2 linked regions of the Halopiger aswanensis genome follow. The protein of the gene in region 2 binds, or shares a complex with, the protein of the main gene of each other region. Links are inferred from orthologs where the notes say so. Each region holds a gene or a part of one and is shown on either strand. Other genes may lie near its edges.

Region 1 (7,595 bases), on a different replicon or contig from region 2:
AACGACACCGAGTACGGCCTGTCGGGATCGGTGCACTCGACGGACGTGGCTCGAGCGCGCGACGTGGCCGACGCGATGGAGACGGGGATGGTTCACATCAACGATCAGCCGCTGAACGACGAACCGCACGTCGCCTTCGGCGGCGTCGGCGCGTCGGGGATGGGACGGTACAACGACGAGTGGATCTTAGAGACCTTGACGACGGTGAAGTGGATTTCGGTCCAGCGCGAGCCCCGCGAGTACCCGTACTGACGGACGCGACGGCTCCGCGTCGTCCGAACTGTTCGAGTCGTTCGATAGGCCGTAACGAACGGACCGCTCCGATCAGATCCAGTCGACGCGATACTCGCAGCGGGCGTCGCCGTCCGAGCGACAGTGGTCGCCGACCTCCTCGACCTTGACGGGATTGTCGGCGAACTTCCTGGCGACGCCCTTGATGAGGCCCTTATCGAACTCGCAGGGGTAGGGGTTCTCGCAGACCATCCGCCCCTCGTTCGGCCCCTCCTGGTGGAACTCGTACGAGCCGAGGTCGCCGCCGCGGTGGTTCTGGTGGTACGCTCGATCGATCGCATGCAACGCGTCGTCGACCTCGGACAGCTCCGGGGGAAACTTGACGTGCTCGGGGACGTTCTGGCCCATATTCCGCATTCTGACGCCGCCGTACTCGTCGCGCATATCGTACAGCATGGCCAGCGGAATCTCTAGCGGGTACCACTCCTCGGGATCGATGTCCTCGAGCCCGTATTTCGCGAGCTTGTTCGAGACCTCTTTCCCCACGAACGACGAGATGGAGTCACCCGCGGCGACGTACGACTGGGGGCTTCGACCGATTACTTCCGATCCCTCGAGCGATCCCTCGAACCCGGTTCGATCGTCGACCGCCGGCGGTTCGTCCGATTCGGCCCCTTCGTCCGCGAGCCCGAGGAGCCGTCCGAGCCACGAGGTAGTGACAAGTACCGTATTAATCGTCGCCATGACGGGTACAGAATGCAACTCATTTAACTAAAACGGCTAGTTAATTATACGATCTGATACCGCCGATTCGAACCGCCGTTTCGCGGTCGGACGGCGAGGTGAGAGCGCTCGAGGACGGAGACGGATCGGAATCGGCACTTGTCACTGGCGCAGAAGGACGGAGGGAAAACCGTAGCGGACCGCCCGAGAGCTGTTATCCGGAGCCGAAACGCGCTCAGATTCCTTCGTCGACCCCGATCGAGCGCTCTCGAGGCGTAACGCCGATTCGAAACGGGCCGTTTAAGTGCCTTCGTCGGATAGCGACGGGTACTATGGCAAACGGCAAGTACGCCGCGCGCAAGCTCAAGAAGGACCGCCAGGAGCAGCGGTGGTCCGACTCGGACTACGCGCGCCGCGCCCGTGGACTTCGCGAGAAGTCCGACCCCCTCGAGGGAGCGCCCCAGGGTCGAGGCATCGTTCTGGAGAAGGTCGGCATCGAGGCCAAGCAGCCCAACTCGGCGATCCGAAAGTGCGTTCGAGTGCAGCTGATCAAGAACGGGAAGCAGGTCACCGCGTTCTGCCCCGGTGACGGCGCCATCTCGTTCATCGACGAACACGACGAAGTCACCATCGCCGGGATCGGTGGCGCAAAGGGTCGCGCGATGGGTGACCTCTCCGGTGTCAACTACAAGGTTGACAAGGTCAACGGCGTCGCACTGAAGGAACTCGTTCGCGGTAACGCGGAGAAACCGGTGCGCTAACCATGGCTGTCGAAGACCAACCCGATCCGGACGCCCCTGCGGGCGGCGCAGACGTGTCGGCGAAGCTGTTCGGTGAGTGGGAACTCGGCGAAATCGAGTACGCCGACCCCTCGACCGAGCGCTACATCACGGTGACCCCGGTCGCACACACCGCCGGTCGCCACGCCAGCAAGCAGTTCAAGAAGTCCCAGATCTCCATCGTCGAGCGGTTCATCAACCGTCTCATGCAGACCGAGGAGAACACGGGCAAGAAGCAGAAGACGCTCAACTACGTCCGCGAGGCGTTCGACATCATCCACGAGCGCACCGAGGAGAACCCGATTCAGGTGCTGGTCACCGCCGTCGAGAACGCGGCTCCGCGCGAGGAGACCGTCCGCCTGAAGTACGGCGGCATCTCGGTCCCGAAGGCCGTCGACGTCGCCCCCCAGCGACGCGTCGACCAGGCCCTGAAGTTCCTCGCCGAAGGCGTCTACAACGACTCGTTCAAGACGGCGACGCCCGTCGAGGAGGCCATCGCCAGCCAGCTCATCGGCGCGGCCAACTACGACGTCCAGACCTACGCGGTCAGCCAGAAGGAAGAGAAAGAGCGCGTCGCGGCGGCTGCACGCTAACCGCCCTATAGCGGTTCTCTATTCGTTTCTCGGCATCGATTTCGTTCGCAGTGGCGACGCCGGCGTCGATTTCGTCTTCTGTTGGTGTGCGAGGCGGCAGGTCACTCGAGAAAACGGAACTCGAGTCCGTATCCGTTCTGTCCCCGTCCCGTCCGGCGTCGCTTAGTCGGCAGCCATTCCGCCGTTACCGCCGCCGTCGACGTACGACCGCGTCGCGTCGACGAGCACCTGCCGGTAGGAACTCGAGTCGGGTTCGCGGGCGAGTTCCCGGAAGCGGCGCTTGAACCCCTCGAAGTCGACCTCGGGAGCGTCGAGCGCGGCCGCGTGCGCGAGGTCGTACAGCCGGTGGTCGTCGTCGATGAGGCCGTGGCGCTCGCCGAGCGCGAGCGCGAAGGCCGCGTTGACCGCCGTGATCTCGGGATCCGCGCTGGCGGACAGTCGTTGGAGTCCCGGCCGAAGCGGCGTGTCGGGCCGGTCCGCGACGGCGGCGGCCAGGCTCGACTCGAGGTACGAGAGGAGTTTCTCGCCGGGGCCGACGGCGAGCGTGATGTCGTCGGCGTAGATGTCTTTCATGTGGTTGGCGATCTGATAGCAGTGCGAGAGCTTGCGCCGTTCGACGCTCTTGCCGGCCAGCGCGAGGTAGAGCACTTCCTCGGTGGACTGGGTGTGGGAGGGGTGGTCCTCCTCGTGGCGAGCCATGTGGGCGAACTCGTGGAGGGCGAGTTCGCGCGCCATCGCGCTCGAGGCGGCCTGCCGGGAGATGTTCAGGACGTGGCGATCGTCGTAGTGGCCGGCCCAGGTCCGCTCGTCGGGATCGTCGCGGAGTCGGACGTGGACCGGGAGGGTGAGGTCGTGTTCCGTCTCGAAGAGGTCGCGGGCACTGAGAAAGGGTGCGGTCGGACCGGATCCCTGTACTCGTATATCCATGCGTACCGATACCAAGGGCTGTTGCTGTATGTCTCTTACGCCCGGTCTCGCTGACGGCGACCGACCGTGCCTCGGGGGCAGAGGGCCCCTCGCGGCCGGGCAATCGTTGCGTGGTATTCACTCACGCAAACTGGATATTCACGCCGGCCGGCCGGGAAACGCGGCGGATTCCGGCGCCGACGAAACACTACCCTTTTGACCCCGCTGGCGGTAATGGGGGGTATATGGGCCGACGCAAGAAGATCGTCCAAGAGTGTGAACGGCTGATGGACGAACCGGAGAACATCCGGAACATCGCCATCGCCGCTCACGTCGACCACGGAAAAACGACCCTTTCGGACAACCTGCTGGCTGGTGCCGGCATGATCTCCGACGAGACCGCCGGCGAGCAGCTGGCGATGGACACGGAGGAGGACGAGCAGGAACGTGGGATTACCATCGACGCAGCAAACGTGTCGATGACCCACGAGTACGAGGGCGAGAACCACCTCATCAACCTCATCGACACGCCGGGCCACGTCGACTTCGGTGGCGACGTGACCCGTGCGATGCGCGCCGTCGACGGTGCGCTGGTCGTCGTCGACGCCGTCGAGGGCGCGATGCCCCAGACCGAGACCGTCCTCCGACAGGCGCTGCGCGAGGGCGTCAAGCCGACCCTGTTCATCAACAAGGTCGACCGCCTGATCTCCGAGCTGCAGGAAGGACCCGAGGAGATGCAGGAGCGACTCCTGTCGGTCATCCGCGACGTCAACGAGCTCATCCGCGGCATGACCGAGGACATGGACGACATCGACGACTGGACCGTCTCCGTCGAGGACGGTACCGTCGGCTTCGGTTCCGCACTGTACAAGTGGGGCGTCTCGATGCCGTCGATGCAGCGCACCGGCATGGACTTCGCCGAGATCATGGAACTCGAGCGCAACGACGAGCGCCAGAAACTCCACGAGAAGACGCCGCTGTCGGACGTCGTGCTCGACATGGTCTGTGAGCACTTCCCGAACCCGGTCGACGCACAGCCCCGCCGTATCCCGCGCATCTGGCGCGGCGACGACGAGACCGAACTCGCGGAGGGCATGCGCCTGGTCGACGAGGACGGCGAGGTCGTCTTCATGGTCACCGACATCTCGATGGACCCCCACGCGGGCGAAATCGCGTCGGGCCGCGTTTTCTCGGGCACCCTCGAGAAAGGTCAGGAGCTGTACGTCTCCGGGACCGCGGGCAAGAACCGCGTCCAGTCCGTCGGGATCTTCATGGGCGGTGAACGCGAGGAAGTCGACGAGGTACCGGCGGGGAACATCGCCGCCCTCACCGGCCTCAAGGACGCCATCGCCGGCTCGACCGTCTCGAGCGTCGAGATGACGCCGTTCGAGTCGATCGAGCACATCTCGGAGCCGGTCATTACGAAGTCCGTCGAGGCCCAGAACATGGACGACCTGCCGAAGCTGATCGAGACGCTGCGCCAGGTCTCCAAGGAGGACCCGACGATCCAGATCAACATCAACGAGGACACCGGCGAGCACCTGATCTCCGGGCAGGGTGAGCTTCACCTCGAGGTCATCACCCAGCGTATCGAGAAGAACCAGGGCATTCCGGTCAACACCGGTGAACCGATCGTCGTCTACCGCGAGCAGCCCCAGGAGGCAAGCGCGGAAGTCGAGGGTATCTCGCCGAACCGCCACAACCGTTTCTACATCTCCATCGAACCGATGAACGACGAACTCGTCGAGACGATCCAGCTCGGCGAGGCGTCGATGGACATGCCCGAGCAGGAACGCCGCGAGGCCCTGCAGGAGGCCGGCATGGACAAGGACACGTCCCAGAACGTCGAGACGATCCACGGGACGAACATCCTCATCGACGACACGAAGGGTATCCAGCACCTGAACGAGACGATGGAACTGGTCGTCGAAGGGCTCGAGGAGGCCCTGGACAACGGTCCGCTCGCGAACGAGCCGGTCCAGGGGACCCTCATCCGCCTGCACGACGCCCGCCTCCACGAGGACACCATCCACCGCGGTCCGGCCCAGGTCATCCCTGCGGTCCGCGAAGCGGTCCACAACGCCCTGATCGACGGCAAGATCAAGATGCTCGAGCCGATGCAGGACGTCCGCATCGACGTGCCCAACGACCACATGGGCGCCGCCTCGGGTGAGATTCAGGGCCGTCGTGGCCGCGTCGACGACATGTACCAGGAGGGTGACCTCATGGTCGTCGAGGGTATCGCGCCCGTCGGCGAGATGATCGGCTTCGCGTCGGACATCCGCTCCGCGACCGAAGGTCGTGCGTCCTGGAACACCGAAAACGCCGGCTTCGAGGTCATGTCCGACTCGCTCCAGCGCGAGAAGATCATGGAGATCCGCGAACGCAAGGGCATGAAGCTCGAACTGCCCGAACACATCGACTACATCTAAGCGGCGTCGCGACTCGCCGTTCGCGGTTTCGGTTTTCGCGTTTCGATTTTTGCCCCGCTCGAGCGTCTCACTGCGTAGCCCGTCGTCCGTCCGTTGCTGCGTTGTAGCGCCACACGACACTACCGAGGACTCGAGAACAGATCCAGACCCGCGGCTCTCGTCGGTTTCCCTGGCGAAAATGGCTGGTGAATCAGGCCAGCCATCGACGATACGTTCACGCGTACGGCAAGCCCCTGGCGACTGGCTTGCAAGTCAACTTATTACACTGTGATTAATAAGTCCATTCGACAGACGAAAGAAAGTACACATAGCGTGTATTTCTCCCCGGAGAGACGGTCGTATTCGGAGTACGGTAATGAATTTCAAACGGTAGTCGAAAGCTGAATTTCAGCGATACGTAACACGGATCGAGGCGCCCGAATCGGGACGAACGAACCAGGTGTCGAGCGATCGGGATCGCGGCGGTACTCGTATCGTCCTCGCTACTCGCGCTCGCCGGCGCCGAGCGCGGCCTCGCCGACCTTCTCGTGGCCCTCGATGAGCTCCTGGCCGCCCATGTACGGTCGGAGCGGTTCGGGGATCGTGACGGTCCCGTCCTCGTTCTGGTAGTACTCGAGGATAGCGACCATCACGCGCGGGATGGCGAGTCCCGACGCGTTCAGGGTGTGGAGGTACTCGGCCGACTCGTGGCGCTCGGGCCGGTAGCGCAGGCCCGAGCGGCGCGCCTGGAAGTCCTCGAAGTTCGAGGCGGTTGAGACCTCGAGCCAGCGGCCGCCCTGTTCGGGCCCGTCTTCCATGTCGTCGGCGGGCGCCCACACCTCGAGGTCGATCTGCTTCGTGGCCTTGAATCCGAGGTCGCCGGTGCAGAGTTCGAGCACGCGATAGGGAAGCTCCAGCCGTCGCAGGACCTCTTCGGCTTCCCGGAGCAGTTCCTCGAGGCGGTCGTAGCTGTTCTCGGGTTCGACGAAGTTGACCAGTTCGACCTTGTTGAACTGGTGGACGCGGACGATACCCCGGGTTTCGGTGCCGTGTTCGCCGGCTTCGCGGCGGAAGTTGGGCGTGTACGCCTGGTGTTTCAGCGGGAGGTCGTCCTGCAGGAGGATGTCGTTGGCGTACATGTTGGTGACCGGCACTTCGGCGGTCGGACAGAGCCAGAGATCCTCCTCGTCGTACTCCTCCTCGTTGCTGCCGCCGAGGCGGTAGGCGTCGTCGGCGAACTTCGGCAGTTGGCCGGTGCCGCGCATCGACGCGCTTTTGATCGGGATCGGCGGGAAGATATCGACGTAGCCCTGTTCGCGGTGGACGTCCAGCATGAACTGGATCAGGGCGTGCTCGAGACGTGCGCCGTCACCCTTGAGGAAGTAGAAGCCGGAGCCGGTGACCTTGGCGGCGCGCTCCTCGTCGATGATGTCCATCTCCTCGCCGAGTTCGTAGTGGGGCGTGACGTCCTCGGGGACGTCGCGCAGGTCGTCGAAGCCCCAGCGCCGATCCTCGACGTTGTGGCGCTCGTCGACCCCCAGCGGCACGCTCTCGTGGGGGACGTTGGGGATCTCGAGCATGCGCTGGTTGAGCTCCTCCCGGATCTCGTCGGCCTCGCTCTCGACGTCCTCGATCTCGGCCTTGAGTTCTCGCGACTCCTGGATGGCCGCCTCGCGCTCTTCCTCCTTGTTCTCGGCGACTAACTTGCCGATCTTCGAGGTGATCTCGTTTCGCTCGTGGCGCAGCTCGTCGCCGCGGGCCTTCAGTTCTCGCCACCGTTCGTCGAGCTCGAGGATCTCGTCGAGGTCGACGTCGGCGCCCCGGTTGTCGAGGGCCTCGCGCACCTCGTCGGGATTCTCGCGTAGGTAGGTCCGGTCGAGCATTGGTATTGCTCGTGGGTTCAGTGCGGCCGTCCAAAACCGTGTCGGAAGGTTTCGATCCGAGAGTCGTAC
Region 2 (7,629 bases):
TCGGGGAGATGATCGAGAGCCGAGAGATCGTCCTCGAGGTCGGTCGTCCACTCGGTGAGCGTGTCGATTTCGGTTTCGACGTCCTCGACCTGCGATTCGGTGTCCGCGAGACGGTCGTCCATCTCGCCGAGGGCGTCCTGTACGTCTTCCAGTTCGGACCGGAAGTCCGCGATGAGTTGCTCGCCGGTGCCGTTCTCGCCGAGGAATTCCTCGAGGGCCTCGGTGTAGGCGGCGACCTCCTCGACGCGGGACTGGAGGTGGTCGAGTTTCGCCAGTTCGGGGGCGCTCAGTTCCGGTTCGGTCGCGAGTTCGGCGCGGAGCACCTCGAGTTCGTCCTCGTCGGCCTCGCCGTTTCGGATCTCGCTGGCGAGGCGCTCGGCGAGGGTACCCTCGAGTACCGGTTCGGAGCCGGATTCGGGTTCGGCGGCGGCCTCGGTCTCAGTCTCGAGTTCGGATTCTGGATCGGGATCGGAATCCGAATCGGATTCTGCGTCCGCTTCGGCTGCCGACGCCGTTTCGTCCGTCGGGGCCGTCTCGGCGGCCGGGTCGGCCGTCTCCGCCGCGGTTTCGTCCGGTTCTGTCCCTTCGTCGGTCTCGACAGCCGTCACGTCGTCCGCTTCGATGCTGTCTGGTTCGATGGCAGTAGCACCGCTGTCCTCGAGGTCTTCGTCGCCGTCGTCGGAAGCGGGTTCAGACGCGGGCTCGGACTCGACCTCTGATTCGGGTTCGCCGTCCAGTTCGGTTTCTGCGTCCCCCTCCTCGTCGGCATCTTCGAGGGCCGCATCTGCCGCTTCGTCCGTGGCCTCGTCCTCATCCTCGTCCTCGAGTCCGAGATCGATATCGGCGTCCGCCTCGGCCTCGCTTTCGTCTTCGGCTTCGCCGTCCGCCTCGGAATCGGCGTCGAGGTCCAAGTCCAGATCGAGGTCCTCGCCGTCGTCCGGTTCGGCGAGGGGATCGACGTCCTCCGAGTCGGCCGGCTCGGGAATCTCCTCCTCTTCGAAGCCGAGGTCGATGTCGGGTGCGTCGTCTTCGTCTCCTTCGGCGTCCTCGTCGGCGCCCTCGGCTGGATCGGTTTCGACGTCGCTGAGGTCGAGATCGAGGCCGTCGTCTTCGTCCTCGCCGGATTCGTCGTCGGACTCGGGAACGGCGCTCTCGCTTTCGGCGGCAGCCTCGTCAGCAGCCGCCCCATCGGCGGCCGCGGACTCGTCGTCCGCACTCGAGTCGCCGGCGGCTACATCGGCGGCGTCGAGGCCGGGAACCGAGGCCGAGTCGCCCGAAAGCATGTCCCGGACGGCCTGGTTGCGGTCCTCCGAGACGATGCTGTCGATGACGCCGTCGTCGATCTCATCGCCTTCGGTCGTCCGTTGGTCTTCGGCGCTTACCTCGACGACCGTCGGCTCGGTGAGAAACTCCTCGGCGGTGCTCTCGTCGTCGATCCGAATGCCGTAGACCGTGACGAGCGTTTCACCGGGCTCGAGCGTGCCGGTGAACTCGACGTGGTTGTCCTGAAACGCCGTCCAGTCGTCGCTGTGGTAGTCGGGGTGGAAGCCGACCTTGTCCATCGGGAACGAGTCGGGGATGTCCTCGGACAGTCGAAAATCGACCTGGCTCTCGCGTTCGGAGTCGATTTCGAATCGAATCGCGGGGACCGGAAACTCGTCCGCCGTAAACGTCTTCCGGACTGATAGTCCGTCAGCACTGACCTCGATAACCTCGTCCGTATCGGCGGTGCTACTCATGCGAGCAACGTTGCCCCACCATTATTATAAATACTACGGGAGAATATCAAATTTAGTTCAGGAACCGATCTAGAGATCGACGCGATCGCCGATCTCGACGAGCTCCAGTTCGCGGGGATGTTCGAAGCTCTTCGCGTGGTGGTGGAGTACCTTCGGATCCGACGTGAGCCCGCGCCACATGTCCCAGTGGCTCGGCAGGAGTCGCTCGAGTGCGAGGTCGTCGGCCGCTTCGACGATCTGGTTCTCGTCGTTGTACCAGCGCGTTCGCTTCGGCTCGTGGCTCTCCTTGTCCGGGATCATCCCGACGGTGCCGAAGGCGAGGATGCCGAGGTCGATGTCGTACTCGTCGCCGATGCGGGCGAACTCGTCGCTGGGTTTCGTGTCGCCGCCGTGGAAGACCGTGCCGGCGTCGTGCTCGATGACGTAGCTCACCGGGTGGGTCGCGTCGGGGTCGTACGCCTCCTCGACGTGGACGGTGAAATCACCGATTTCGAAGGTGTCGCCCTCGGCCACTTCGACGAACTGGTCGTCGTCGACGTCCCACTCTTCGGTCCAATTTTCTTCGCGCGTGACCGCGAGGCTGTCGTCGGCGCCGTAGAAGGTCGCGCCCGTGTTCTCGAGGATCGGCGCCTGGCTGGGGCCGTCGACGTGGTCGGTGTGCTCGTGAGTCGCGAACACTGCATCGGCGGTTTCGACGTCGCCGGGCGTGAACGGGACGGGGATCATGCGGACGGTCCGCGGCGGGTTGCCGAGGCCGAGGTACGGGTCGATGTAGACGGTCGTTCCCGCGTCGTCCTTCAGGACGAAGCCGTTACAGCCGAGGTACCAGACCGCGACGCCGTCGGGATTCGCGTCTTCGATCCGCTGAATGAACCAATCGCCCCAGTCGCTGTGAATCATATGCATTGGTGCGAGGACCGACTGGGTAAGTGTTATTGTCTCTTCGAAAACCGTGAGTGTACGACGGCAGACGGTGAACCGTGAGTGTACCGCAGCGGAATGCGGGGCGCCGACGTCCCGGAAGCCGAGATCGCCGGCGTCGCGACCGCGAGACGATTCGAGTCGATACAGTCGAGAACCACGGACAAGGAACCGGCAGAGACGTTACTCGTGCAGCGACTGCTCGGCGGCGACGGTGATCGTAAACTCCGAGCGGATCTGGATGTCGATCTCCGCGAGCGCCGTTCCGTCGGCACCCGCCTCGATCGCGTCGTCGCCGATCCAGGAGACGTGCAGTTCGGGGTGGCCGTCGTAGGCGACGCCGTCCGAGACGGTATCGACGAGACCGGCGTCCTCGAGAAGCGGCAGGTGAACGTGGACGAGCGAACTGTAGACGGTCGCGACGCGGTCCTGCGAGACGTCGTCGGCGTCCGTATCGGCTTCGCGAGCGGCCACGGCTCGAGCGAGCGTTTCGCGGTCCATCGCGTCCGATTCCGCACGGGCGTTGCCCGCGAGGACGGAGAGCACGAGTCGGCGCCGCGAGTCGGCGACGGCCTCGAACAGGGTGTCGAGTTCCGCGGCGGGCGCGTCGAGTCGGCCCGTGATGACGTTCTCGAGGGCGGGTTCGTCGAAGGCCCAGTGGTCCGTCGTGACGATTAGGGTGTCATCGGTGTCGGTGTTCTCGGCTTCCGCGAGGAGGCCCGCCTCGAGCAGCATCGGCAGGTGCGTGTGCTGGCAGGCGACGGCGGCTCGCTGGTACTCTGCGTCCGTCACATCGTCGACCGATTTATCAGCAGTTACCGCCGCCAGTTCGCGAATAAGATCGTCTTTCGCGATGCCGTCGGGGGATTGCTCGTAAACGAGTCGGAGGAGGGCGCGTCGGGTAGCGTCCGCAAGCGACCGGAAGCAGTCATCTCGGGCAGTCGTCGATCGTCCGCTGGCCGCTGTGTTACTCATCGACTACTGGTCCGTGCCGTTCGGGCAAAAGAACTCCTCCAAACAGATTTGGAATCAGTAGTCTATTACGCAATTCTCACTGAAATTCTGTTGTATAGAACTAAAATTCCGTGAATGGTATAACATCATTTCCGGTTCTGCGCCGATATATACTATTTTGAATGATTGTGTATCGGTCGTGAGCCTCCGGTAATCGAACTGCTCTCTCTACCTGAATCGGTGATCGAACAGTTACGTCTCGGCCGGTCAATCCGTTCAAAGTGAGACGCGTGAATTCAGCAGTGCGATGCGCCGTACCGGATCGTATCGGCCGGCTTACCAGGTGCCGTGGAACGTATCGAAGGAGAGTTCGTCGAGCGGCTTGTTGCCGACGGCGATCTCGTACTCGCCGGGCGTGAGCATCGGCTTGTGGAACTGCGGACCGTCGTCGGTCGTGATCCGCGGACAGCCGGTGTTGACGAACGCGTCCATGTCGAAGTTCCGCAGGCGGTCCGGCGTCACCTCGTCCATCGTGATGAGGTAGGCGTCGTCGTTGTCCTCGAGGATGTCCTGGGCGACTTCCCAGCGACCCTGGCCGATCTTGGTACAGAAGATGACACCCCACTTCTCGGCGTCCATCGCCTTGTGGACCGAGGCGTACCGCTGTTTCATGAACTTCTCCGTGTCCGCGACGGTGACGACGTTGTTGACGGGGTCGGCGATGACGACGTGCTTGTCTGGGTGTTCCATCGCCAGCCCGAGCGGGTGGAACTTCCCGCCGCCCACATAGAGAACTTGATCCGCGGGCACGTCCGCGCTCGCGTAGTTGCAGCCGAGCACCTGCCCCTCGTGGGTCAGTCGCTCGTCGCCGCGCCGGCTGTGAACCTCGTAGCCCCGTTCCTCGAGGAAGGCGCTCATCTCGTCGTAGCGGTTCATGTGCTGGGCCGTCGTCACGAGGCCGACGCCTTCGGTCTCCTCGGGCGGCTCGAGGGTGTCCAGCGCCTCCTCCATGATGGGTGTAACTTCGACGTTCGAGAACAGCGGGACGTAGATCACCTTGTCCGTGTTCTTCATCGGCGAGTGGCCGAAGTGGACGAACACGTCGGTGCGTTTCATCAGATAGGTATCGAGATCGCAGGCGCCGTAACACGGCTGGCCCGAGAGCATGAAGGTGACGTCGTCGTCCGCGAGTTCGCGGAGGTCGTCGGCGACGGCCGGGCCGCGCCGCTTCAGTCCTTCGGGGAACTGCAGGCCGACTTTCTTCGCATCGCGTTCCTCGATCGCGTCGACGATCCGGTCCAGTTCGTAGTCCCACTCGCGATCGTGGCGCAGCTGCATTCCGGTGTTACGGAGGTCCCCCTCGGTGTACTCCGACTCCTGACTCATTAGCCGTCCTAACGGCCACGGACGTATATACTGCACGCTGTCACAATCGGTACGAATTCGCCGACTTGCCGGCGAATTCGGATACTGACTGACAGCGCGTAGTAGTGGCGGCGCTTTTCGCTATCTGGTCTGGCAGGGCGAGACGGGATCGATTTCGGAGGCCGCCAGCGACCTTCGACCTCGAGCCGACAGCCGAGTCCGCGCCGGCGTTCGGTGACGCGATCCGTCGTCCCGGTAACGTGTGAGCGACGCGGGTGCGACGATACGTTCGCGACCCAACAGTCATAGTACTGGAGCGTAAACGAGGCCTTAATGCCAGCGGAACAGCCCCTCGACGGCTATCTCTTCGACCTTTACCGCCGCTATATCGGCGAGCCGGAGAACCGGACCGACGTCTATCTCGGGTTCGGTCTGTTCCTCGGCGGCGTCGGTCTGGCGGTCGTCGCACTGCTCCTTTTCCTCTGGAGCAGCACGTTCAGCAGAACCGATCCGGCCTACTTCACGTGGGTCCAGCCGGCCTACGCGCTCGGGATGCTCTCCTTACCGGCGATGATCCTCGGCGTGGTCGTCCTCTTGCCCGCTGACCGCAAAACGATCGGCGTCTCGGCGGCCGGCGCCGCCGTCACCGTCGGCGCGACGCTCGGATTCCTCGTCGCCTATCCGGACAACTGGAACTTCATGGCCGAGACCGACTACACCGTCGAAGTGACGGCCACCTACGCCGTCGGCCTCGCGGGACTGACCGCCTCGACCGGCGCCGCACTGATCGCTCACTACCTCGATATGGCCCGCGAGGCCGACCGCGTCGCGGTCGACTCGAGCGAGGACGAGGGCGAGTCCTACTCCGACGAGGAGATCCAACAGGACATCGACGAGGCCATGGAGGACGTCGAACTCTCCTGGGGCGGCGTCGAGAAGACCGAGCACAAGCGCCTGAGCTTCTCGGAAAACGAGTTCGACGAAGTCAACGTCAGCGAGGCCGGGACGACGACCACCCGTTCCTCCGGCGTCGACGCGCAGGTCGCCGGCCTCAAGGGGCTGAAAGGCGGCGAGACGAAGACCACCACCTCGAGCGCGACGGTCGACGACCAGACCCAGAAGTTAAAGGAACTGCGCGAGCAGCGCCGAGCGGAGGAACTCGCCGAGGCGGACGACGGCGGTCGCGGCTTCCTGACGTCACTGCGAAACTCCTTGCGGAACCTCCTCAAGAGGAATTAATACCTCGTAAACCGCAGTAAACACTATATTTTTCCTAATTTTGAGAAAATGAAATCAACGCACATAGATTTATAATCCGTCGGCCGCCTTGCCCAACTATGGCCAAAGGCCTGGACGTCGGTACGATGAACATCCTGTCTGCACAGCAGGATGGGAACGACACGGTATTCGTGCAGCAGCGCAACTCCTTCGTCGAGATCGAGTACTCGGATATGGCCGAGCAGATGCTCTCGCGAAGCGAAGTCCTCCACATTCGCAAGGACGACAAGGTCTACGTCGTCGGCGACGACGCCCTCAACTTTGCGAACATTTTCAATAAGGAGACCCGCCGCCCGATGAAACACGGGATCCTCTCGAACGACGAGCAGAGCGCGATCCCGATGATGAAGCTCATCATCGAACAGGTCGTCGGCGAGCCCGCCTATCCGGACGAGAAACTGTACTTCTCGACGCCCGCGGACCCGATCGACTCCGATCTCTCGACGCTGTACCACCAGAAGACGATCGAATCCTTCCTCGACGACATGGGCTACGATGCCGAGCCCATCAACGAGGGGATGTCCGTCATCTACTCCGAACTCGCGGACAACAACTTCACCGGCCTCGGGATCTCCTTCGGCGCCGGCATGACGAACGTCTGTCTGGCCTACTACGCCGTCCCCGTCATGAAGTTCTCCGTCGCCCGCGGTGGCGACTGGGTCGACGAGCAGGCCGCCCGCGCGACCGGCACGCCCGTCGACAAGGTCACCTCCATCAAGGAGGACGACTTCGAACTCGACTTCACCACCGACGTCGGCGGCGTCGAAGGCGCACTGTCGATCTACTACGAGAACCTGCTGGACTACGTCATCGACAACATCGTCGAGGAAGTCGACGAGGAAGACGTCGAGGAAGGCCTGGACGTCCCCGTCGTCGTCACCGGCGGCACCTCGAGCCCCGACGGCTTCGAGGAACTGTTCCGCGACCACCTCAACGACGCGAACATCCCGTTCTCGATCAGCGGCGTGACCCACGCCGACGAGCCGCTCTACAGCGTCGCTCGCGGTGGCCTCGTCGCCGCCCGCTCGGACGAGGACGTCGACGGCGAGGAAGCCGAAGCGGCCGCCGCCGAGTAACCTCGCGGTCTCGGTTCGGACGTTTCGGTTCGTTCACTCTCCCTCTCGCTTTCATTTTCTTGGGCTGGCGCTCTTTCACAACAGCGCAGCCGCTTTGCCGTCTCGAGCGTTACGTACGCCGCTTCGTTTTCTCAGTCCTCTCGAGCGATCGGTTCCGGCTCCTCGTTCGCATTCGGCGCCGACTCGACCTCGACGGGATCGACCTTGGGAACCGTCTCCTCGTAAAAGCGATTGAGCGCGTCCCGCCAGGACTCGGGCGTCTCGGGAACGCTCTCGTGTTCGACGGGGATGTCCGC

Evidence for each region.
Region 1: the proteins of dph2 (region 2) and ATJ93_RS14715 are in contact, whole or in part, in a crystal structure (PDB 6Q2D), measured with the Methanobrevibacter smithii proteins. The link is inferred for Halopiger aswanensis from one-to-one orthologs. Residues at the interface, in WP_011954460.1 of Methanobrevibacter smithii: Met1, Met3, Tyr4, Pro28, Glu29, Gly30, Leu31, Met33, Phe58, His80, Thr124, Gln126, Ser179, Gly180, Asn181, Phe182, His183, Leu185, Tyr201, Asn202, Phe211, Ile215, Arg291, Asp295, Asp296, Gln298, Met299; in WP_011954157.1 of Methanobrevibacter smithii: Pro482, Asn483, Lys484, His485, Tyr553, Asp555, Glu556, Glu559, Leu560, Leu591, His592, Glu593, Asp594, Ala595, Val596, His597, Arg598, Gly599, Pro600.

The regions. Positions count from the first base shown.
Region 1 is NZ_RAPO01000003.1:147,394-154,988, reverse strand. Bases 3,112-6,070 are described here. They hold ATJ93_RS14715 (elongation factor EF-2), read left to right. Parts: upstream 3,112-3,477; coding sequence 3,478-5,664; downstream 5,665-6,070. Other genes in these bases: ATJ93_RS14720 (DUF5781 family protein), read right to left, coding at 3,112-3,253. In the rest of the region: ATJ93_RS14740 (aldehyde dehydrogenase family protein), read left to right, coding at 1-252; ATJ93_RS14735 (4-vinyl reductase), read right to left, coding at 325-975; ATJ93_RS14730 (30S ribosomal protein S12), read left to right, coding at 1,287-1,715; ATJ93_RS14725 (30S ribosomal protein S7), read left to right, coding at 1,718-2,326; more of ATJ93_RS14720, read right to left, coding at 2,489-3,111; serS (serine--tRNA ligase), read right to left, coding at 6,147-7,526. UniProt on the Methanocaldococcus jannaschii protein: Catalyzes the GTP-dependent ribosomal translocation step during translation elongation.
Region 2 is NZ_RAPO01000001.1:73,687-81,315, forward strand. The notes cover bases 2,976-5,968. They hold dph2 (diphthamide biosynthesis enzyme Dph2), read right to left. Parts: upstream 5,001-5,968; coding sequence 3,951-5,000; downstream 2,976-3,950. Other genes in these bases: ATJ93_RS00360 (DUF7344 domain-containing protein), read right to left, coding at 2,976-3,635; ATJ93_RS00370 (DUF7139 domain-containing protein), read left to right, coding at 5,313-5,968. In the rest of the region: ATJ93_RS00350 (coiled-coil domain-containing protein), read right to left, coding at 1-1,739; ATJ93_RS00355 (MBL fold metallo-hydrolase), read right to left, coding at 1,809-2,639; more of ATJ93_RS00360, read right to left, coding at 2,844-2,975; more of ATJ93_RS00370, read left to right, coding at 5,969-6,218; ATJ93_RS00375 (disk-shape morphogenesis protein volactin), read left to right, coding at 6,317-7,333. UniProt on the Methanocaldococcus jannaschii protein: Catalyzes the first step of diphthamide biosynthesis, i.e. the transfer of the 3-amino-3-carboxypropyl group from S-adenosyl-L-methionine (SAM) to the C2 position of the imidazole ring of the target histidine residue in translation elongation factor 2 (EF-2).